One region of the Clostridium sp. MF28 genome, then DNA from elsewhere that is predicted to be linked to it. Evidence: riboswitches for the same ligand, from Rfam matches in the RefSeq annotation. Region 1 holds a riboswitch; each other region holds the start of a gene.
The links. Region 1 has a riboswitch for cyclic di-GMP ahead of AXY43_RS20425 (sugar transferase). Riboswitches for the same ligand answer to the same signal wherever they lie in the genome.
Positions count from the first base shown of each region.

Region 2: another riboswitch for cyclic di-GMP. It lies ahead of AXY43_RS17760 (response regulator); the one in region 1 lies ahead of AXY43_RS20425 (sugar transferase).
Region 3: another riboswitch for cyclic di-GMP. It lies ahead of AXY43_RS07320 (methyl-accepting chemotaxis protein); the one in region 1 lies ahead of AXY43_RS20425 (sugar transferase).
Region 4: another riboswitch for cyclic di-GMP. It lies ahead of AXY43_RS26040 (EAL and HDOD domain-containing protein); the one in region 1 lies ahead of AXY43_RS20425 (sugar transferase).

Region 1 covers NZ_CP014331.1:4,657,843-4,663,949, forward strand. Annotated here, with positions in the region: gene AXY43_RS20410 (YveK family protein) at 407-1,105, shown strand; gene AXY43_RS20415 (CpsD/CapB family tyrosine-protein kinase) at 1,117-1,833, shown strand; gene AXY43_RS20420 (tyrosine-protein phosphatase) at 2,466-3,230, shown strand; cyclic di-GMP riboswitch class II at 3,320-3,402, shown strand; gene AXY43_RS20425 (sugar transferase) at 3,481-4,152, shown strand; gene AXY43_RS20430 (glycosyltransferase) at 4,321-5,472, shown strand; gene AXY43_RS20435 (polysaccharide pyruvyl transferase family protein) at 5,843-6,107, shown strand, end outside.
Region 2 covers NZ_CP014331.1:4,024,660-4,030,766, forward strand. Annotated here, with positions in the region: gene AXY43_RS17745 (response regulator transcription factor) at 1-610, shown strand, start outside; gene AXY43_RS17750 (sensor histidine kinase) at 607-1,680, shown strand; gene AXY43_RS17755 (MATE family efflux transporter) at 1,934-3,313, shown strand; cyclic di-GMP riboswitch class I at 3,919-4,004, shown strand; gene AXY43_RS17760 (response regulator) at 4,040-4,405, shown strand; gene AXY43_RS17765 (hypothetical protein) at 4,718-4,975, shown strand; gene AXY43_RS17770 (DUF3284 domain-containing protein) at 5,353-5,760, opposite strand; gene AXY43_RS17775 (sigma 54-interacting transcriptional regulator) at 6,064-6,107, shown strand, end outside.
Region 3 covers NZ_CP014331.1:1,631,089-1,637,195, reverse strand. Annotated here, with positions in the region: gene AXY43_RS07325 (hypothetical protein) at 224-1,669, opposite strand; cyclic di-GMP riboswitch class II at 2,200-2,283, shown strand; gene AXY43_RS07320 (methyl-accepting chemotaxis protein) at 2,368-3,918, shown strand; gene AXY43_RS07315 (MogA/MoaB family molybdenum cofactor biosynthesis protein) at 4,240-4,728, opposite strand; gene AXY43_RS07310 (Na-translocating system protein MpsC family protein) at 5,005-5,355, shown strand; gene fdhF (formate dehydrogenase subunit alpha) at 5,629-6,107, shown strand, end outside.
Region 4 covers NZ_CP014331.1:5,900,178-5,906,284, reverse strand. Annotated here, with positions in the region: gene AXY43_RS26045 (IS1182 family transposase) at 1-1,133, opposite strand, end outside; gene AXY43_RS26040 (EAL and HDOD domain-containing protein) at 1,245-2,456, opposite strand; cyclic di-GMP riboswitch class II at 2,676-2,759, opposite strand; gene gltA (NADPH-dependent glutamate synthase) at 3,021-4,409, opposite strand; gene AXY43_RS26030 (sulfide/dihydroorotate dehydrogenase-like FAD/NAD-binding protein) at 4,409-5,299, opposite strand; gene AXY43_RS26025 (iron-containing alcohol dehydrogenase) at 5,684-6,107, opposite strand, start outside.

The DNA.
Region 1 (6,107 bases):
TGTATCCCTAATTGTGCATTGTGAATTGAAGTAAGAATTGTGAACTGTGCATTGTGAATCGTGAATTGTAAATTGTGCATTGAAGAATGTGAATTTTATAAAAAAACATAACAAGTTTAATTACAAAATATAACTTATGGAAAAATTATTGTAAAATATTTTGTTTTTTTGTGTCTAATTTAAATACTAAGTATAATATAAGAAAAAATTATGATATAATGGTAAATAGTGATGTTATTAAATTTAATTAACTATTTAGGGGGAATATTTTTTTGAGAAGATTAATGAAATTAATGATGTGTGTAATTTTAGACTAAACCTTTACGACTGATTATTTGAAAAAATGATTTAAACCGAAAAAAATGGTACATGCATTTAAAAATAGAAATTATAGGGAGTTTGACAGATGAACGAAGAAAACATAAGAATTGAGGAGTCCATTAGGATCGAAGAAATAATAAATATATTATTAAAAAGATGGAAGATGATACTTTCAATAACTTTACTTGCAACATTAACGGCCGGAATTGTTAGTTTTTTTGTAATTGCACCAAAGTATGAAGCAAGCACAAAAGTATTTATAGGTAAAGAAAAGACAGATAGCAAGGATCAAAATTATAACAATAGTGATATTCAGATGTATCAACAATTATTAAAAACTTATGCAGAGGTTATAAAAACTAATGCCTTAGTTGAAAAAGCTATTAATGCTGAAGGTTTTGATTTAATTTCTAAGGATGTACTTAATGATTTGACTGTTACACCGGCAGCAAACACTCAAATTTTGGAGATAAAATACATAAGTAAGGATAGAAATCTAAGTAAAGAAGTATTAGATTCTATAACAAATCAGTTCATAAAGACATCTACAGAACTTATTCCAAACGGTAATGTAAAAATAGTAGAGCCAGCGGAGCTGCCTGAAAATCCAGCTAGCCCTAATAAGAAATTAAATATTGCTATTGCATTTTTACTTGGACTTATGGTAAGCGTTGGATTAGCGTTTTTATTAGAATTCTTAGATAATACCTTTAAGAGTAAGGATCAATTAGAGCAAATATTAGGAATTCCTGTTATTGGTGCAATTCCTGAAGATTTGGAATAGGAGGATAAAAGATGTTTTCAGCAAGAAAATTACATAAAGCAGTAGAAAATCAGGAATATAGGGGCTTCGTAGTTGAAAAAAAGCCAAAGTCAATAGTATCGGAAGCCTATAGAACATTAAGAACAAATATTCAGTATTCATCATTTGATAAGACAATTAAAACTATTGTAGTTACAAGTGCGGAAGCAGCAGAAGGAAAGTCTACCGTGTCAGGTAATCTTGCATTATCTTTTGCTCAAAATGAAAAAAGAGTTATAATAGTTGATTGTGATTTAAGAAAACCTTCAGTACATAAAAACTTTAAATTATCAAACTTAAGTGGATTATCTGAAGTTCTTATAGGAAAAGAAAATTTAGATAATGTAATACAAAGTCGTAATGAAAATCTTGATATATTAACATCTGGTAAGATTCCACCTAATCCATCAGAAATGTTATCTTCAACTGCAATGACTAATTTAATACAAAAATTAGGGGAGAAATACGATATAGTAATTTTAGATAGTGCTCCACTTCAAGCAGTTACAGATGCTCAAATTCTTTCTACAAAAGCCGATGGAACTATACTTGTTGTAAGAGCGCAAAGAACAAGTAGAGAATCAGTAATTGATGCAAAGAATTTATTAACTAAAGTTGGGGCTAATATATTAGGAACTGTACTTCATGCAGTAGAAAATACTAGGGGTAAATACTACTACTATTATGGAAGCAGTGAAGAAGGTAAGTAGATATCCAAATTTGAACTTAGATTTATATCATAACTTACCGAAATTATAAATATTTTGATTCCGAAAAACTATGAAAATATCGCTGAAGGTTCTAAGCAGCAGGTTGTATCCACTTTAGCATGCGCCGACTTTCCTAGGGAAGCTCGACTCATTACATTCGCTGAGGAAGTTCGAGAACCCAAAATAAAATTTTGGACTCTCACTTCACAAGCTAAAATCGAACAACCTACAGCTAAGAACCTTTAACAGCTCATTTTCAAATGTTTTCTCCACAAATATATTTACAATTTCTAGTAAAGACATGAATTTAAAGTTCTAGCAAATTTGCTTATCTAATAAGTCGGAGGTTTAAATTGGATATATAATTACAGTTTAGCTTCTAATGTAACACTTCCACAAAAGCAAGATTTTTATTTCTAGTATAGAATATATTCAGGCATAGATATGGTTTGGAATATGGATATCTACTTGAAGTGGATTATGAATAAAAATTATAATTTCTAGCGAATTTGTTTATCTAATAAGTCGAAGATTTAAATTGGATATCTATGAAAATTAGTTTTATGAGTATATTTACGGAAAGAAGAGGGAAGCTTTTACTGATTTTTTATTTTTAGAGGAGAGGGATTGTTATGATAGTTGATATTCATTCGCATATAATACCTGGGATTGATGATGGATCTAAGGATATGGAAATGACTTTGGAGATGCTTAGAAATGCGGAAAAAGATGGTGTTAAAGAAATTGTGGCTACTCCTCATTATTTACTTGAGTATGGAGAAGCTACAATTGATGAAGTTAAGAATTATGTGAAGGAAATTAATAATATTTTAGTGAAAGAGAACATAGATATAAAGGTATATAGTGGTCAGGAAGTTTATTATACTGAAAAGATAATAGAATACTATATACAAGGGAATATTGGGACTATAAATGATTCTAGATATATGCTGATTGAATTTCCGATGAGAAAGTTTGATGAAAGTATATTTGACACTCTTTATGAGCTTCAAGTAAGAAATATAGTACCAGTAATTGCACATCCAGAAAGATATATTCCTATTATACAAGATCCTAAGAATATTAATAAGTTTATTAATGAAGGTTATTTATTCCAAGTAAATGCTGGAAGTATAGATGGAAGATTTGGAGAAAAAGTTCAAAGGACAGCTAATGTGCTTCTAAATAATGGGATATATAACTTTATAGGGTCTGATGCTCATAATATTAATAGAAGAAATACTGGTCTTAGTACGGCTTTGGATTTAATAAATAAAAGCACAATCAAGGATGTATTTAAAGATAGTTCTGAAAAAATGCTAAATAATGGGGAGATAAAGTTTTCAGGAGAGAAAATTAAAGAAAAGAAATCGATATTTGGATTTTTTAAAAGATAAATTTATTGTTAAATGTCTAACAATGGGATAAATTTCATGAGATGGATTGTCGAATCAATATTAACAAATTATTAATTATGTGGTATAATCTGTGATAGAGAGACGTTGATCCATATGTTTATCTGGGCACTTTATATATGGTGAGTTATTAGTGCAACCGGCTTTGATTTATGTTAAGGTTGGTTGCTTTTTGTGAATAATAAGGGGAAAATTTGTTCGTTTGGTGATAATGAGCTTTAGGGGGAGTAGTATGCAGCAGTTAGAATTTAACAGTGAGGAAGTTTTGTTTAAAGAACAACTGGAAACGGAAGACAGCAGAATAGGATATTGTTTTTTAAAGAGAACTATGGATGTGTTTTGTTCATCTATTGGACTTATAATTTTAAGCCCAATATTTTTAGTTGTGGCCATTTTAATAAGATTAGAATCAGAAGGAAATTCTATCTTTTCGCAAGAGAGAGTCGGAAGAAATGGCAAAAAATTCAGGATGTATAAATTTAGATCTATGGTGGCCAATGCAGAAGAATTAAAGGACAAGCTAAGTGCTAAAAATGAAATGGCTGGACCAATGTTTAAAATGAAAGAAGATCCAAGGGTAACTAAAATAGGAAGATTCATAAGAAAAACAAGTATAGATGAATTGCCACAATTAGTTAATGTCTTAAAAGGTGAAATGAGTTTAGTTGGACCGAGGCCATCACTTCCAAAAGAAGTAGTGAAATTTGAAGATTGGATGATGGAAAGATTAACAGTTAAACCAGGACTAACTTGCTACTGGCAAGTGTCTGGAAGAAGTGATATTGGCTTTGAAGATTGGATGAGATTAGACGTTAAGTATGTTAGAGAGAGAAATACTCTAGTTGACATAAAGTTAGTTTTAAAAACATTCGGGGTGTTTTTTGGTGATGAACATGCGAGATAGATTCATTTGGGCAGAGTTTGATCTGTGACTCAATAAATATAGAGAAATATTGTCGTAATTTTAATAAAAAAGTTTCAGATATGGTAATGGCATCTAAATTTATATCGAGTTAGCAACTATTTAATGTCCATAGATTTTATAGAAAAAGAATTCGAAGGGTAGAGGATAATGGAGACTAAGAAAAAGAAGATTTTATATATTGTTGAAGCCATGGGCGGAGGTGTGTTTACATACATCGTTGATCTCGCTAATGAGCTAGTTAATGAGTATGATATGTACATTGCATACGCGGTACGTCCACAGACTCCATCAGATTATAAGGATAATTTCGATAAGAGAATCCATTTGATCGAGGTTAAGAATTTTGGTAGAGTAATTAATCCTGTGAAAGACATAAAAGCTCTTAGAGAAGTAAAAGCGATTGTCAAGAAGGTTAATCCAGATATTATTCATCTCCACAGCAGTAAAGCGGGGGTAATTGGAAGACTTGCTTTTAATGGTAAGAAAAATCCTTTGTTTTATACGCCTCATGGTTATAGTTTCTTGATGCAGAACTACAAATTTGCAAAGAGAATGATGTTTAAGATAATTGAAGCTGTATGTGCTAAAAGAAAATGCACGACCATCAGTTGCAGCGAGGGTGAGCATCAAGAGACTTTGAAACTTACCAAGCGTGCTACTTATGTAAACAACGCAGTCAATCTAAATGATTTGCAGAAGATGATTGATCAGGTGGAAGTGAAAGAACATCCTTATACAGTGTTTACGCTGGGGCGTATTTGCCATCAGAAGAATCCTGCGCTATTTAATAAGGTTGCGGAGGCTATGCCGGATGTAAAGTTTCTTTGGATTGGTGAGGGTGAACTAAGAGAAGAATTAAAAGCACCTAATATTGAAGTTACCGGGTGGACTGAGCGAGGAGAGGCGTTAAGAATGTCTATGAATGCAGATGCATTTATCCTGACTTCTTTGTGGGAAGGCTTGCCGATGAGTTTGCTTGAGTCCATGTATATGAAGAAGCCTTGTGTGATTAATAATGTGATCGGAAATAATGATGTTATCCACAATGGTGATAATGGTTATGTCAGTGATTCTGTTGAGGATTTTGTTAGGGGAATTAATGCGATAAGAGAAGGAAGAGCACAGGAATATGTAGAAAAGGCTTACAATGACATGTTTGAACTTTATGATATTAAGGCTCAAGCAAGATCATACATTGAAATTTACGAAAAAACAATTCTAGGAGGAGTATATGAGTATGAAGGGAAAAAGATGAGGTTTTTGGAGCGCTTGGTACAGAAAGATTCTTTATTGAGATAACACCACCTATCAATCCCACGCAGTCCTGAAGCCTATAACCAGAATGACATGCATGAAACGGGTATTCGTTAAAGATAATTGCTCCATGAGCGCAAAATGAGTTCTCTGAGTTTTGTATTCTCAAAAGTATTTCTATATTTCAAGAAGGCTTAGAGCATGGATTCATAGTTTTCTCAGATGAGGGTGGGTATTGATTAGAATGATTCATAGATTGGAATCCAGTCGCCGAAGCTGGAATAAATTTGTAAAGGTACAATAAGTAATGAAGGCTATAGCGTAGATGGGAGTCATTTGAATCTTAGCGGTAAAAAATGGAAAAGGATGAGATTAAAATACGAATTCATATTTTAATAGAAAGGATTTACGAGGAATGAATAAATATGTGATTATACCTGGATGTTCGGATTTAAACAGAGGAGATCAAGCACTTGTATGGGAGACTAAACGATTCGCAGAGGATTGCGGATTTAATGGTGAATTTTATCTGACTTCAGAAAGAAATGAGCCTATCGAGCAGAGTAAAGGAAAAGGCTTAAAAATAATTCAACCGATTCTTGAGCATCCTTCTAGAAAATTTAAAAACAAAGAAAATATAAGTTATACAAAAAAACTGAAGATTATGTGGGGGATTGTAT
Region 2 (6,107 bases), 630 kb from region 1:
TGAAGGATTTTCTGTAGCCGAAGCTGTAAATGGAAGAGATGCATTAGAAAAACTAGGGGAGGAAAAAATTGATCTTTGTGTACTTGATATTATGATGCCTCAAATGGATGGCTATGAATTTTGTAAGCAAGCACGCAGATATTATGAGGATATGCCAATTTTAATGTTGACCGCCAAAAGCGAGCTTTCCCAAAAAGTAAAGGGCTTTGAACTTGGTGCAGATGATTATTTAACAAAACCATTCGAGATTGATGAGTTGCTTGTTAGAATAAAAGCTCTTTTGAGGCGTTATAAAGTAGCTGCTTCGCGGATTATTAATATTGGTAATTTAGTGATGGATAAAAGTAGTTATACAGTCATTAGTAATAATGAACAATTCGATATACCTATGAAGGAATTTGAACTCTTATTCATGCTTGGAAGTTATCCGGGTAAAACCCTTTCCCGTGACAGGCTCATAGAAGAGGTTTGGGGTTTTGATTTTGAAGGAAACGAACGAACACTTGACGTTCATATAAATCGTCTTAGAGAGAGGTTTCAGTCTGATATTTACAGGTTCAAAATTGCTACTATTAGGGGTCTTGGTTACAGAGTGGAGGAAGTGAAGTGAGGGAAGGAAACAGGTATTTTTTTTCACTAATACTGATTTTTATTATAACATTACTTGGTCTTACTAGTGGATATTATATTTGTATATTTATTTTCGGTAAGTCAGAAAGCATTCCTCTACATATAATATTTATTGTTCAAAGCTTAACTTCTGTTGTGATATATTTTCTAGGTTGGAAAGCACTTATATATATGCACTGGCGCTTCGCTAATAAACATAAAAAATTTGATCTTTCACATTTTCCAATATTAAGCGGAGCTGTTGAAGCCATGAATAAGATAGCTTCTGGTGATTTCAATGTACTTGTTAAAACAAATGAACTCGATCCTTTTAATGAGGTAGCAGACAATGTCAACAGAATGGCAAAAGAGCTAGGGTCTTTGGAGAAACTACGCCAAGATTTTATATCAGATGTGTCACATGAAATACAGTCACCATTAACTTCTATATCAGGGTTTGCTACTCTGTTAAAAAAAGGAAGTTTAGATAAGGATCAGATATCACATTATGCCAGCATAATAGAAACTGAAAGTAAACGATTATCTAAATTAAGCGAAAATCTATTAAGATTATCTAATTTGGAATCAGAAGACAATAATTTAAACTTAAAGAAATATGAAATAAACAAGCAAATTGAAAGTGTTTTACTTATGTTAGAACCACAGTGGTCGGCAAAAAATATAATACTTGATATTTCTCTTGAAGAAACTATCATATATGGGGATGAAGATTTATTAAGTCAGGTATTTATAAATTTGCTTAATAATGCTATTAAATTTACGCCAGAAAACGGAAATATAGGTGTTAACTTATATAACAATGAAGACGGGGTCGAATGTAAAGTCTCCGATACAGGTATAGGTATTTCATCGGAAGATCAACCGCGGATTTTCGAGAGGTTTTATAAAGCAGATAAAGCTCGTAATCGTTCTTTGGGTGGAAACGGACTTGGACTTTCAATAGTAAAAAAGATTATTGACTTACATGGAGGGAAAATATCTCTTACAAGTGAAATTGGAAAAGGTACAGAATTTATTATTTGGCTGCCTAAGGTATATGAAAGAAAATAACAAGTCCTAATATTCAGGCAGATTGACTTGTTATTTTTTTGATAATGCGCAAATAGAAGCTAAATATGTTCATTATTACAGTCTGAATTAACAGACTGTAATTTTTTGTTTACATTGAGTTTAAGTTCCATTTAAGTTTAGTTTAAATTGCAGACATATACTATGTTTTGTAGAAGCCAAACGGGCTTTAGAAATAATATTATTGTTAAGGCAAATTTTATTACTTAAATACAATGCGAAAGGAGTTTTTTATATGGAAAACACAGAAAATATAGATGAAAAATCACTCTACTATCTTGAAAAGGCACCTGTTACAAAAGCAATAATACACATGGCTACTCCTATGATACTAAGTAGTATCGCATCAGTTGTATATAATATCATCGATGCTTTTTTTGTTGGTAAACTTAATAATACTGCAATGATGGCGGCAGTGATACTGGCATTACCATTTTCATTAGTATTAATGGCAATTGGACAAATGTTTGGAGTAGGTTCTGGAACATATATATCAAGACTTTTAGGTGAAGGCAATACAGACAATACCCGAAAAGTTAGTTCTATTAACTTTTGGTCATCAATGCTTATGGGTATTATTCTTATGATGATATGTCTGCCTTTTTTATCCTCTATTTTGCCGCTTTTAGGAGCAAGTGGCGAAACGTTACAATATACAAGAAATTTTGTTATGGTACTTGTTATTGGAGCTCCAATTATCATTGTTAATATGGCGCTTGACGCAGCTGTACGTGCAGAGGGTGCATCCACTATTTCTATGACTGGTACCATAGCAGGTATTATTATTAATATAATACTTAATCCCTTTTTCATTTTCGTTCTAAATATGAATGTTATGGGATCAGCACTAGCCTCTGTTTGTGGTAATATAGTTTCCGTTTTGTATTTTATATATTATTTGCAAAAGAAGAGTACTGTTCAGAGCTTGTCAATTAAGGACTTTAAACCAAGTAAAGAAATTTATGGTGAGATTTTTAAGGTTGGAGTTTCAGCTTTATTAATGAGTGGATTTTTTGTTATCATAAGCCTGCTATTCAATAATTATTCTATGATTTATGGAGATAGTGTTGTGGCGGGATTTGGAATCGCACAAAGAGTTGTCCAAATTGTAGATTGTATTGGTATGGGCTTTGCAATGGGAGTTGTACCACTAATTGCATTTGCTTACTCTGCAAATAACCAAAAGCGTCTCATGGAAATTGTTAAGAAAACTATATTGTATATGCTTGGTTTAACATTAACTTTAGGAGCAGTTCTATTTGCACTCAGGTTACAGATTATTGGCATCTTCAGTATTGATCCTAATGTTATTGCCATTGGTCAAATAACCCTTATAGCTCAACTTTCCTCAACTGTTTTTGCTGCCCTATGTGAATTTTTTACTGGAATTTTTCAAGCTCAAGGTGATGGTGTGAAATCAAATATTATGGCCGCGGTGAGGGGTGTTTTATTTGTACCTATTCTGATTGTAGGAAACTTGCTATTTGCTGTTAATGGTGTTATTTGGGCTATGACAGCTACAGAAGGACTCTCATGTCTCATAGGAATTGCCTTATGGCTTGGAATTAGACGAAAAAGTTTACTAGAAATTTCTATGAATAAACAGATAAGTTAAATTAAACATAACTTTTTAGCCTAAGCGAAGATGAGTGGAATGGTGGATTTAGAATTCAGATAGTGGTTATGAAAGTATGCTTTATTAAGTACTAAAGGGACTTTTCTGAATATAATTAATTAAAAATCCTCTGACTGTAGATTCATATAGTTAGAGGATTTAGTTTTTTACATATTTTGATATAGATAAGTATTACTTTATCTTAAAATAAAATAGCCCCTAAAGTGAAGGGGCTAGTGAATAGGTTAAAATAAAAAAAGATTATGAATGGAGAGTAACTAAATGAGAAACAAATAACATTCAAGAGGTTTCTTTTAATTATATGAAGGCTAACATCAAATAATTCTAAATAGTAATAGATAATTCTTCGCACTTCAATTAAGGAGTGAAAAATATAGCTTATTGCTGAGTATATTAAGAAAAAGAATTATTATGAAAAGTTTAAAACTTAGTGAAATGTAACGATAATAATTGTATAAAAAGTAGATAAATGCTAATTAGGATAATAATCTATGGAAGTTTAACAATACTACATTAACAATAAACGTTAGATAAGCAAAATAAAGTTTTTATTTAAAAGTACGATATATTTAATGTTAAATTTAATATTAAATTGGCAAAGCAGTTGAAAAACTGTGACGCAAAGCTAGAGGGCCTTTTCCTTTTGAAAGGATGGCAGCCAGTTGCAAGTCTTTGCCTATTTGAAATGAATAGGAGGAAAATGAAATGAATGACAAAATTTTAATTTGTGATGATGCTAGATTTATGAGAGTTACTTTAAAGAATTCCTTAGAAAAAGAAGGATATCAAGTAGTTGATGAGGCAGAAAATGGAGAAGTGTTGATTGAAAAATATAAGCAATTAAATCCTGATTTAATACTAATGGATATTACAATGCCTGTAATGGATGGAATTAGTGCACTATCATCAATTATGGAGATTAATCCTAATGCGAAGGTGATTATATGTTCTGCAATGGGACAAGGCGATATTGTTATTAAAGCCATAAAAACTGGAGCCAAAGATTTCATTGTTAAACCATTTAGAAATGAAAGATTAATACAATCAGTCAGAAGAGTTTTGGAAAACTGATTTCCCAATGTACATATTTAAGGTAAATATCACGCTAACGTATCACATTGTTTATAAATAAGAGTGTGATTTTTTATTATGTAATGCAAAAGATTTGAAAAAACTAGTATAGAGCATACTAGTTTTTTTCGGTTAAATTAGCTCACATGCTGCCTAATATTTTGAGTTTATTGGGACAGATTTATATCGTTTAATACTATTAATTTATTAGTTATTTTTTTTTAACAATATATTAAGAAATGATTAAGATGTTTGACAAAGAACTGACAAGAAAAAATAATAGTATATTCATAGGAAGGGAGTTTGATATTTATGTTAAGAGAAATTGAAGAATTAAAAATTAAAGATAAAATTACAATAGAAGACAAACAAATGCTTAGAAAAGCACTAGATGGCATAAAGGGATGGAAGTTCAATCCGGTTGCAGTAATTACAAATGGAATTGAAGATTATTATTTTATATGTAGAGTAAAAACAGTAATAAAAGATTTACAAATGAAGATGGCAAAAGTATATATTAAAATACAAGAGGGGAGTAACCCTAGACTGTTGGCAATAGAAGAAATATAATAATTCAAATACATGAATAAATAAAAGCGGAAATAAATTTATATCTATAATGTATAGAAAAGCAATTTCTAAGTAAAAACTGGAGATTAGATTAGTAAATAAATATATAAAATAGATATTACAATATCAACAAGTTTTCGAGATAGGCTATGTGATAAAACTAGTCCTATCTTATTTTTATGTGTATTTTAGGCACACTGATAATTTGTAAATAGATACTGCAGCTTAATAAAGTTTTTTTATTCCTAATTCACTTAGTATAAAAGTGGAGAATATATGAATTATAAAAAGCATTGTCATTAAAAGTTAAAGTAGTTTTTATTAGAAACAATTTATTAATGACAATGCTTTCTATATGAAAGATTAAAATATGTTGATTAGGAAGCTAATGATTTTTCTAAGTTCTTTATAAAAGTATTAAATTCATCAGGTTGACGTTTACCTAAAAGTAAAGAAGTTAATGCAGAATTTATTTTTCCAAATATGTTTCTATCACTTTCTATCTCAGTAAAAATGAGTTTAGTCTCATTTTCAGAAATAGGAATAAGTTGATATCTAGTTATAAAGGATTCTCTTCTATTTCTAGCAGTTATTTCGTAGATTTTATCTCTTTCAAATGCAGTTATTTCAACCCTAAATCTTTTATTCTTCTTTTGCTTAGAATAGGTTCCAACAGCTCTTTTTTCTTTAAAGTCAGGAAAGTTTGCCTTTGCAGATTTTACAAAAGTATTAAATATTTTCTTACAAGAGTGATTAATTATAGATTCGGTAGTAAATGTTTTCAAATTGAATACCCCCTATGCAACTAAATTATAATACCAATTATATACTATAAAATTCAATTTTCAAGTTAACATTAGATCAAAATTATATAGTTAAGTGATATTATAGTAAAATTATAATAACTTCTATATCATTAATTCTAAATATACATTTTGTTAATTACTTACTATACAAAATGTATATTTGATTAAAATGTAAAGGGTTTAATAAATGCTAGTAAATACAATGCTTAGGATAAAATTACAAAAAAGAATTAAGTATGGCATGGAAGTTGCTATATTTAATTTGCGAGAGGAGATATTATTATGGATTTAGAAAACAAACTTATAAACATCATTAATACCGAAAA
Region 3 (6,107 bases), 3.0 Mb from region 1:
TTACTTTAAATAAAGTGAGGAAATAGTATATAGTAAATTTTGTGTCAAAATATCGAACGATTAAAGCGTGTATTAGAATTACATTGAAAAATTATATATATAAATTGATGAAATGATTAAGAGTAAATTAAAATTGCCCTCCATTTTGCACGAAATCGGAGGCAGTTCAACTAAAAAATTAGAAATGCAAATTAATATACATTTCTAACTTTTATATTACTGTTTAATATTGATTCTTTTTCTTAAATAAAATAGCCTGATCCCAAATGACATCATAAGGTGCTGGACCAACTAATGTTTCTTGATTTAAATATAGTCTAAAGGCTATAAATGCTTCTTGATAGTTATTAACTCCGTAGCATGCCCCTTTTGGATTTCCTGTACTATAAGGGATAATAGCTACACAATCGCCACAACCTTTTCTGGCCATTTTATACACATAATAATTATTTGATACTTCGCAATCTTTAGGAAAAAATTCATTTGCTGATCCTTCACAATCAGGCGAGTAAATAACACTAACACCGTTAAGTTTTTTAGCACCATAGAAACTAGAATTATAGTAAACTGCTTTTCCAGTTTGGGTGTGATTAACTCCGTAGGTGATTACAAAATCATCATCAGATGTTAATTCGAAATTGTTTGTTCGGAGGTACAAGGCATCTCTACTTTCGCCTAGTACATTCACATCCATTAGAATTCCTTCAAAGCTTTCCATAACCCAAATATTAGTTTTAAGATCTATAGCTTCATAGTCATTACTATAATATTTTTCAAGAATCTTATACCTTAAATAATTTAAATCATCTCTAGCATGTGGTAGTAGATTAAATTCTGTTTTGCATGTTTCACGGATTTTAAGTGTAGGTACTGGCCAAGAATGGTTGTTTTTAATTGGCTTTTTAGGTGTAATTCGAAGTACATGCCAGTATTTGTCCAAATTATCTAAATACTCTTGTCCAATGTCTCTATTTTCCCATATTGATGCTCTCATGAGTATTGCAAAGGTATCCTTACCTCTTTCAAGTCCTAAGTTGACAAGACCCTCTGGTATATTATCATTATTCATGATATCGGAACTAAATCCAGAATTAATTAAAGCCTTCCGCACTTGGTGGTTAATATATTGGTCAGCAGTTGTAATAATAATTGTAGAACTATCATAGGGATATCCTAGTGTTCCATCAGGTGTATTTTCAGTGTTAATATTATAGTTATTAATAGTATCACCTAGGCTGCCAAATATTATATGGTATTTTCCGGTTTGATTATTACCTACAGTAGTATTATCACTATAATCTTTTCCTATTTTGTTTTTGGCAAAGAAAAGAAAACTTCTGAAACTGTAGTAATATGCTTTAGGTGGTGTTTTTCCGATTAAAACAATAGCCTCATCAGGACGTAATTTGTAGGGAACTCCTTCTTCTATAAATTCTATAGAAGACTCTTGATTAGGAGAAGGTGGGACTAGAGCAAGAGCATATGGAGCACCTGCATTATTTCCCAAAGCAGTATTGACTAAACCTTCGCTGCAATATTTTAAAATATCTACATATTTTAATTCTCCTTCTTGAACTATACAACCTTGATGCTCTAATGAATTAATGAATTCCTTAACTTTTTTTTCATTGTTCTTATCACAATTACAATAATTATAATCTTTATGCATTTTGCTACTCCCTTTTTTCTTTGATTCTTTTCATTTGTTATTTATTATTATATGCTGAATGTTTAAAGTGGGTGCCATAACAGACAGGATTGTAACTGACCAAATAAAATTAGATACAATGCCAGTGCAGAAATAAAAAAAGTTATGAAATGCAAGGATATAAGTAATGGCTAATTCAAATTGAAATGCGATTATTGTAGTGAAATAAAGATAAGTTGATTTTATAAACAAAGGCATTAATATGTAATATATTGAGGATTAAAATGAGATTAAATTCAGTGTTGGATTTTAAAGGTAGCATTTCGCCTCCATCATGAAACCAATGGAAACTACAATTTGGATTTTCGTTAGTTTATTTTTGTATTTTGAAGATGTTCAGTTAAAAATTATGAGCTTTAGAATACGTTTAAACTATTTTTTGGAAATTTAAATATTTGGACAGCTAACCAATATATTTAAATTATTGATTTTTTAATATCTATATGATAACATGACATATATATTAAAAAAATGACAATTATTAATGAAATATAGTAATTGAGAGCTATGAAGAATTCTTTTTATGTGGATATTTTAAGAATTTCGAGCTATCTGTGCAGTCGACCAATTTAAACTAATAAGTTCTTTTTTGATTAGTTTAAATTGGCCTTTATTATTTATAAAAATTATATAAAGAACAATATTTTTAGGGGTGGAGTATGAGTAAATTTGGGAAGAAAATATTAAGAATGATGTTGGTTATTTTATCATCTATAGCTATAATCTTAGTTTCAGTAAATCTGATTATGTTTGAAAAATTTAAAAAGGAACTTAGGCAAACAGTTACTCAATGTATTTCAGATTTAACTGTTTCTATTGATGGAGACAAGCTTGAAAAGCTTATAAAAGAACAATCAGATGACAGTGTAGAATATCAAGATATATTAAATTCAATGAGTTTGGCTAAATCAAAAAGCGTTGCAAGGAATTTTTATACACTTGAAAGAGTTCAAGGAACACAGGCTAAGTTTTTAGTTGATGTTTCAGTAGATGCATCTGAATTTTTAGAAGATTATACTATGGATAGCGGCATGAAGGAAGCTTTTAATGATAAAGTTGTAGTAACAAATGAATCGTTTACAGATGAGTATGGGACTTTTATTTCTGCTTATGCACCAATTAAAAATTCAGAAGGAAAGGTTATAGCTATTGCTGGAGTAGATGTAGACTCAAGTATGTTTGAAGGCATGAGAAGTGCGTTGCTAAATGCAACAATTCTAACAATAGTTATTGTGAGTATTTTAGCTTTTGTTATGATTTATTTATATTCTAAGAAATTAAGTAATAATATTGTAAAAATACAAAGTGTTTTAGGTAAAATGAGTGATGGTGATTTAACTAGTAATATAAATATAAGAACAAAGGATGAGATTGAGGATATAGCTATATCAATAGATAAGGTTCAGAATTCTTTAAAAGCTCTGATAAACGATGTAGCAATTGTATCTAAAGATATGAATACTGTTAATGATACAGTAAATGATAAAGTGAAGCATCTAAATAATGATGTTGAAGAAGTTTCAGCAATTACAGAAGAAATTTCAGCGAGTATAGAAGAGAGTGCAGTATCTGCAGAAGAGATGTCAAGAACTTCAAAGGAAATAGGAATTATAGTTAATTCTATAGCTGAAAAATCACAATACATTGAAGAGAAATCAAATCAAGTAAGTGAAAAAGCTAAAAATATTATGGGAACTTCAAAAAATAATCAAAAGGAAACTGAAAAAGTGTTTAAAGAAACAGGTATTAAATTGAAGCAATCCGTTGAAAAAGCTAAAGCTGTGGAGAAAATAAATGTATTATCGGAATCTATACTTCAAATAACTTCACAAATTAACTTACTTGCACTTAATGCAGCAATAGAGGCAGCAAGAGCTGGAGAAGCTGGCAAAGGATTTAGCGTAGTAGCAGAAGAAATAAGAAGGCTGGCAGAACAATCTAATGAAACTATAAATAAGATGCAAAATACAACGTCAATTATATTATCTTCGGTTGAAGATTTAACTAATAATTCTAATAATATGCTTAGTTTCATGGAAAACAGAATATTAAAAGATTACGAAACTTTAGTTAATGCAAGTCATGAATATAATAATGATGCGTTATATTATAAAGAATTTTCCTCTGAGTTAGGTATAACTTCGAAAGAACTTTTATTATTCTGTAGAAAATATACTAGAAACCATAGAAAATGTAGCAGATGCATCTAATGAAGGTGCAAGGGGAGTTTCAGATATAGCAAATAAAGTCGGAAATATAACTACTCAATCTAATGATGTATTGGAAGAGGCATTAAAAGCTAAAACAAGTTCGGAAAAACTAAAACAAGAGGTATTTAAATTTAAAATTTAAAAAATATGACAACACCCACAAAAATCTGAAATTAGGATTTTCATGGGTGTTTTATTTTATAACATAGTTTTGCTATTACACTGTTGTGCAAGTTATCACTTTCAGCAAAATTTTCATAGTCCTGCGAAATAAGAATGTTTCTACTTTCGGTGGATTATCGTATAAATCTAAATTCAATATTATCTACTGCATTCAGAAGCTTCACCTGTTAGAATATCAATTCCATGAGGAAGGGCTGGCAGTATAACTTCTAGATTTTCTACAGCGCCTTTTGGACTTCCAGGTAAATTTACTATTAAGGTACTTTTCCTAATTCCGCTAACAGCTCTTGAAAGCATAGCTTTAGGAGTTATTTTTAGTGAAGCACTTCTCATTGCTTCAGGGATACCAGGCACTAATTTTTCGATAACACTTGTTGTGGCTTCTGGAGTAACATCTCTCTTTGAAAAACCTGTTCCACCATTTGTTAAGATCATATTAATACCTAAGGAATCGCAAAGATATATTAGTTCTTCTTTTATCATTTCAACTTCATCAGGGATTATTTTATAATAATCTACAGAAAACTTATCACTTGGTAGAATATCTTTTATAGCTGGACCAGTTAGATCTTCTCGTTGATTGTTGTAGCCTTTATCACTTATAGTTAATATAGCTGTACTTATCATTTTATATTTACCTCCTGCGGGAAAATTTATATTAATAAACATTTGAATTTAAATATTATACTATAGTTTAGTTATAGATTAAATTAATAATATCAATTATAAGCTCATTGAAGAAAAAATGAAAGACTTAAAATAAACGATGATTAGTTAGAAATATGTCGAAATAAAGCTTTAAATAAAAAATTCAATCAACATTCAGAGTTGACTAAAATATTATGACAAGGTAAAATTTATAGAACTGGATTTTGTTAATAAAATAGGAGATTTAAATAGAAAATGAGTGCTATAAATCTTGAATTGCAAGAACAAATTAAAAAAGTTACAGTTAAAATTATAAAGCATTATAGAGGTAGAGGGCCAGAATATGTTAAAGTGAAGGTTGATTCCCTTGACACAATAACTTTAGAGATAAAAGGGATACTTTCAAATCTTAGTGAAATTTTGGTTAATGAAGGTGCTGTCAATATGGTAGCAGATTATTGGAAGATAATGAAGCCCCATCTTGAAAAAAATTTCCTTCAGGAAGTGAAAGATATATTAAAAAAAGACTTTACTTATAGCTGGAAAATTTGTAATATAGAAAACGATAATAGAACAGTTGTTATAACAATAAAATTAATAGATTAAAATTAGAAAAGTTAATAAATTAAGGTTGGATTGAAAAGAAAAATATTAGGCACTAGAAAGAAAATATGCTAGTATACTTACTTGTTATTTTTTGATAGTGCCGAGTTTATGTTTTAGCTTTTAAATAAACCAGTACTAAGGACCGTTGAAACAAACAGTCTTTGTACTGGTTTTTTGTTTTTTTTAGATAATATTTGATTTAGTGATTGAATAATTAAGGCATATGATGATTTATTATTTTTTGATTATGCCTAAAAAGGAGTGTATTAGAATATGGAAAAGAAAGTGTTAACGGTGTGTCCTTATTGTGGAAGTGGGTGCAATTTATATCTTGTAGTTAATGATGGAAAGATTGTAAGAGCGGAACCTGCAAATGGTGATAATAATGAAGGAAAATTATGTTTAAAAGGATATTATGGCTGGGATTTCTTAAATGATCCTCAAATATTAACTTCTAGAATTAAAAAGCCTATGATAAGAAAAAATGGGGAATTAGAAGAAGTTTCATGGGATGAAGCTATTAAATTTACAGCAGAAAACCTTATGAAGATAAAAGCAAAATATGGACCTGATGCAATTATGGGAACGGGTTCAGCTAGAGGTCCAGGAAACGAACCAAACTATGTAATGCAAAAATTTATGAGAGCAGTTATTGGAACTAACAATATAGATCATTGTGCTAGAGTATGCCATGGGCCATCTGTTGCAGGACTTACTTATTCACTAGGTGATGGTGCTATGTCAAATTCGAT
Region 4 (6,107 bases), 1.2 Mb from region 1:
TTACTTATATCATTTTTAAAACTTCTTTTTTTCCACTTCTCATAAGTTTGTGGTTTTATATAAGGAGTTTGCTTATTTGATTCTAAGAATAAATAGTTTTCTTCGCTTTCATAACCTGAGTCTGCAATTATATTAAGATATTTACGACCAATTTTTTCTTTCATATTATTAAGCATAGGTATTAATGTTGCTATATCATTTCTATCATCAAATATTCCGACGCCGGTTACGTATTCACTTTCAACTGCGATTTGCACATTATATGCAGGTTTTAATTGACTATTTCTCATATGATCATCTTTCATATGCATGAAAGTTGCGTCTGGATCAGTTTTAGAATAACTATTTCTTTTTGAAAATATTTTTTTACTCAAATTATATTTTTCTTCTCTCTCTTTATATTCAGATAGTTGCTCTGTCCACTTTTGAATTTTGGTTTTTCTTTTACCAATTCCATGAACAAACTCTATGTTTCTTTTCTTTTTTTCATATTCAAGCCATTGAAGAATTTTATCAATATCATCTATTAATGTTTCTTTCTGAACAGTAAATTTTTTTAATTCTCCAAGGTTAATATTTTCTAAAAGAACAAGAATTTTATCAAACATTTTTTCTTCATTTTTTAAAATAGTTTTTTTCCAAACAAATGTATAACGATTAGCATTCGCTTCGATTTTAGTACCATCAATAAATGCATTTTCAAATAGTATTTCATTTTGATTTGCTAAATAATTAACTTGTTGATAAAATAAATCTTCAATTACCTCATTTGAAATATAGTCTTTACGAAATCTACTGATTGTAGCATGATCCGGTGCCTTATAACATTGAAGTAACCACTTAAAATTTATATCTCTTTTGCATGCTTTTTCGATTTTCCTGCTTGAATAAATATTTTGAGAATAAGCATATGATATTATTTTGAACATAATTTTAGGTTCCACTGCCGGTTTTCTTCCAACGGAAGAGTACGCCTTATACAACTTCGTGTAATCTAATCCCTCCAATACATGGCTTAGCAAGCGGACTGAATCATCTGATGGTATTAAATTTTCTAGATTTAATGGTAATATAAGTTGAAAATTATCATTAATCTCAGTATAATCTTTATTGTGTAATTTGGTTTTTAGCATAAGTAAATTATACAATGAATGTGAGTTCTTCGGAATTCACATTTTTTATATCTAAAAAAATGAGCCGCTACAAAACTAACTATGTTAGTTTTGCAACAGCCCCTTATTTTTTTAACTCACAACATCATCTGCCCATTTTATAGCATCTATATAGGCTTCTGCAAGCTTATTATCATTAACCCCTATTTCCTTAGTATAAAACTCAACATTTTCCCACTGACCCTTTTCATAGTTAATAGCCAATTTCAATATTTTATTCAAGTAATTATCTTTTTCAATTAGTCCTTCCTTTATTTCATCATCTATATATAATTCTTTTAAGATCACTTCAATTGAACAATTTAAAATTGCGTCCATAACTGAAAATAATCCTACCATATAAGCTGAATAAACATTATTTTTATACTCACTCATATTACATATTAATTCACATAACTTCGCTCTCTGCAATGAGACTTTTATAAGTTCATCTGTGTTATTTTCCTTTAGATCATTTAGCAGAACTACATATAACCATTTTATAATCTCTTTTCTTCCCAAAAGTGCAATAGCATATTTTATAGATCTTACTTCATTCTTTAGGCAGTATGCAGACGAATTTATCAATTTGATTATTTTATATGATAAACCTAAATCCTTTATTATTAGTTCCTCTAATTTATTAAAATCAAAATCGTCTTTATTAATTAACTTTAAAATTTTTATTGCTGTATCTTTGTTAGTCGGAATGTTTTTTCTGGAAAGCACTATTGGTTTACTAAAATAATATCCTTGAAAGTATGAATATCCTAGTTTCAAAGCCTCATCATATTCTTCTTTGTTCTCTACTTTTTCAGCTAAAAACTTTATTTTATTATTTATTTTTTTTAGTTCAAATACTTTCTTTCTTTCTCCCCCTGTAGTGATTTTAAAATCTATCTTTATAATATCAGCTATTTCTATTAATTTAATATATTTAGTATGGAATACAAAATCATCTAATGCTAATATAAATCCTCTTTTCTTAAGTCTTTTACACGCATCCACAATTTCATCATTTGGTTCTATATTTTCTAAAATTTCTATCACAACATATTCTTTAGGAAGTATGGTTGCTATTTCTTTCTTTATCAATTCTTCAGTAAAATTTATAAATGCCTTCTTGTTATCAGTAATATCTTTGAAGTCAAATGTATAAAATGTATTAGCTATAACCTTTAAAGTTGCTTCATCCCCATTAGTATTGTTATAGAAATTATTTTGTCCATTTCTAAATAGAAGTTCATATGCAACAACTTCATTTTTCCTGTTAAATATAGGCTGTCTAGCTACAAAAATATCCATAACAGTCTCATCCCCTTCATTAATACTTATATACCTCTTAATTTAACCCTTACTGTAGCTGTAGTATAATTGTAATTCATAAAAATTGAAATCTTCTCTCAATGAGCTTACTTACGTAATGCTTAAACTTAAGATATATAAGTTCTTATTTATATATAAATCAAGTAAATTTTTTCACATAAAAAACCAATTAAAACTAACTAATAAAATAATTAATTAATCTTAATTGGTCGGTTGCACAACTAGCTCCAAACCCTTAAAGTGCCCACTTAGAAAGAATTCTTCATAGCTTCCAATTGTAATATAATACATTAATATGTACTCATTTCATATATATGAAATATTATCATCAATCTATAATAAAATCAACAAATAATATCATTAAGAATACTAAATTAGAGATTTTTAAGGAAATTTTAAGATTATTTCCTCTTTTTATAGAGACATTATTTTTATTTTAAAAATAACTTTTCTTAAATATCGTCTAAAATTATAAACAAAAAAAGATTAGTTACATCTATATTTCCTTGTAACTAATCTTCTTAATATATAATATGTTAAATGCTATCTACTTAAATATTCATCTATTGCTGCAGCAGCTTTCTTTCCTGCTCCCATTGCTAAAATAACAGTTGCAGCACCAGTAACTGCATCTCCACCAGCATAAACACCTTCTTTAGTTGTTAATCCATCTTCACTAGCAACTAAACAAGATCTACCATTGATTTCTAAACCTTTAGTAGTTGATGAAATTAATGGATTTGGTGAAGTTCCAAGTGACATTATTACTGTATCTACGTCTAACACAAACTCTGAATTTTCCTTAACTACAGGTTTTCTTCTTCCTGAAGCATCTGGTTCTCCAAGTTCCATTTTAACGCATTTCATTCCTTTAACCCATCCATTTTCATCTGTTAAGATTTCTGTTGGATTAGTTAAAACATCAAATATTACTCCTTCTTCTTTAGCGTGATGTACTTCTTCTGCTCTTGCTGGAAGCTCTGATTCACCTCTTCTATATACTATATGAGCTTCTGCACCAAGTCTTAAAGCAGTTCTTGCTGCATCCATAGCAACATTTCCTCCGCCAACTATAGCAACTTTTTTACCTGCTTTAACTGGAGTATCATATTCTTCTTTAAAAGCTTTCATTAAGTTTACTCTTGTTAAAAACTCATTAGCTGAAAATACACCATTTGCATTTTCTCCTGGTATTCCCATAAACTTTGGAAGACCTGCTCCTGATCCAATGAATACAGCTTCAAAATTTTCATCTTCAATTAATTGATCTATAGTTATTGTTCTTCCCACAATTACATTAGTTTCAATTGTTACTCCAAGCTTCTTTATGTTTTCAATTTCTGCTTTAACAACATCATCCTTTGGTAATCTAAATTCAGGTATTCCATAAACTAGAACTCCACCCGCTTCATGTAGTGCTTCAAATATAGTTACATCATAACCTTTTTTAGCTAGGTCTCCTGCACAAGTAAGACCAGCAGGGCCACTTCCAATTACCGCAACTTTCTTCCCTTTAGAAGGTTCTGTTTGTGATAAATCTACTTTATTTTTTCTTGACCAGTCTGCGGTAAACATTTCTAATTTACCTATAGCTACAGCTTCACCTTTAATTCCTAGTACACAGTTACCTTCACATTGATTTTCTTGTGGACATACTCTTCCACAAACCGCTGGAAGTGCACTATATTTTGCTATTTCTTTAGCAGCACTTTCAAAATCTCCAGTTTTAGCCTTTGATATAAATCCTGGAATATTGATTGATACTGGACATCCCTCAACACATTTAGGATTCTTACAATTTAAACATCTATTTGCTTCTTTTATAGCATCATCTTCATTATATCCTAAACAAACTTCCTTAAAGTTTTTTGCTCTTACTTCTGGAGCTTGTTCAGTAACAGGTGTTCTTTTCATTCTATCGTTCATCTCTATTACTTATCCTCCTTACATCCACAACCACCATGGTTATGAGTGTTTCCTTCTTCATGTTTTAATAATTCTCTTCCTTCTTCTGTTTTATACATAGCTTGTCTTCTCATTGATTCATCGTAATCTACTAAATGTCCATCAAATTCTGGTCCATCAACACATGCAAATTTAACCTTTCCTCCAACAGTAACTCTACAAGCACCACACATTCCAGTACCATCAACCATTATAGGATTTAAACTTACTACAGTTGGAATATTTAATTCTTTAGTTAACATTGAAGTAAATTTCATCATTATCATTGGTCCAATGATAACAGCTTGGTCATATTTCTTACCCTGATTATTAACTAATTCCTTAAGCATATCTGAACCAGTTCCTTTAAAACCGTACGAACCATCATCTGTTGTTACGTAAAGATTTCCAGCAACTGCCTTTAATTCTTCTTCATATATTAATAAATCTTTATTTCTGCTTCCTAAAATAACATCTACAGCTATCCCATGTTCGTGCATCCACTTAACTTGAGGATAAACTGGAGCTGCTCCTACGCCTCCTGCAATAAAGATAATATTTTTCTTTTTCAATTCTTCTAGATCTTCATGAATAAATTCACTTGGTACACCTAATGGACCTACAAAATCAGAAACATAATCTCCAACATTAAATGCTGCTAACTGCTTAGTTCCTTTTCCTATAGCTGCAAAAACTATAGCCACTGTACCTTTTTCCGCATTATAATCTGCAATTGTTAAAGGTATTCTTTCTCCTTTTTCATCATTTTTTATAATTATAAATTGACCTGGTTTTGCTGATTTAGCAACTCTAGGCGCTTCTATATCCATCAAGAATATGTTATTGGTAAGTTCTCTTTTGTTAACAATTTTGTACACTCTTAGTACCCCCTACGCTTATAAATTCTATTGATAATTTCAAATTAAACTTGCTTAGATAGAGCTTGATCTCCATCTTAATCTTAGCTGAGCTTTATCTATCGTCATGTAGCTGTTGCCTCTCACTAAAAGAAGTCAGGGTGTTACAGCTTCTAGACATCAGGTAAGTCAGATAATTGGAATTTTCATCCTTATTGCCTTATTAACAACAAAGACTCTCTGAGGTTGAGAGCCATTGTTGTTTTATTAATGTTGTAACGATTCTTTTAATAATTATTCAATTGTTTATCTCAATAACTTTTTTAAAGTTATATGATTCTTAATGTAAAACAACGTACTTTATCTCTATAAGATTATGAACTAAAAAAATTGCCTTTATTTATCTTACAAATTAACTTTAGTTCCATAGTATGTGCATTCAAATAATTTTTCCATTGTAGCATCATCTATTTCTCTAGGATTTGATCCTGTACATGCATCTAATACTGCATTATGAGCGACAAATGAAAGATTAGCTTTAAAATCTTCTTCAGTAACTCCATACTCTTTCATTGAGTGAGGAATTTCTAACCTATCATTTAATCCATTAATTAATTCGATTAATGAATCAGTTAACTCAGCATCATTGTTTCCTTTTAATTTTAAGGCTCTCGCAATATCTCCATATCTATTTTCGCATTTTGTTCTATTATACTCAATTACATATGGTAAAAATATAGCATTTGCACATCCATGAGGAATATGGAATACAGCACCAACCTTATGAGCCATTGAGTGAACTATTCCAAGTAATGCATTAGAAAACGCC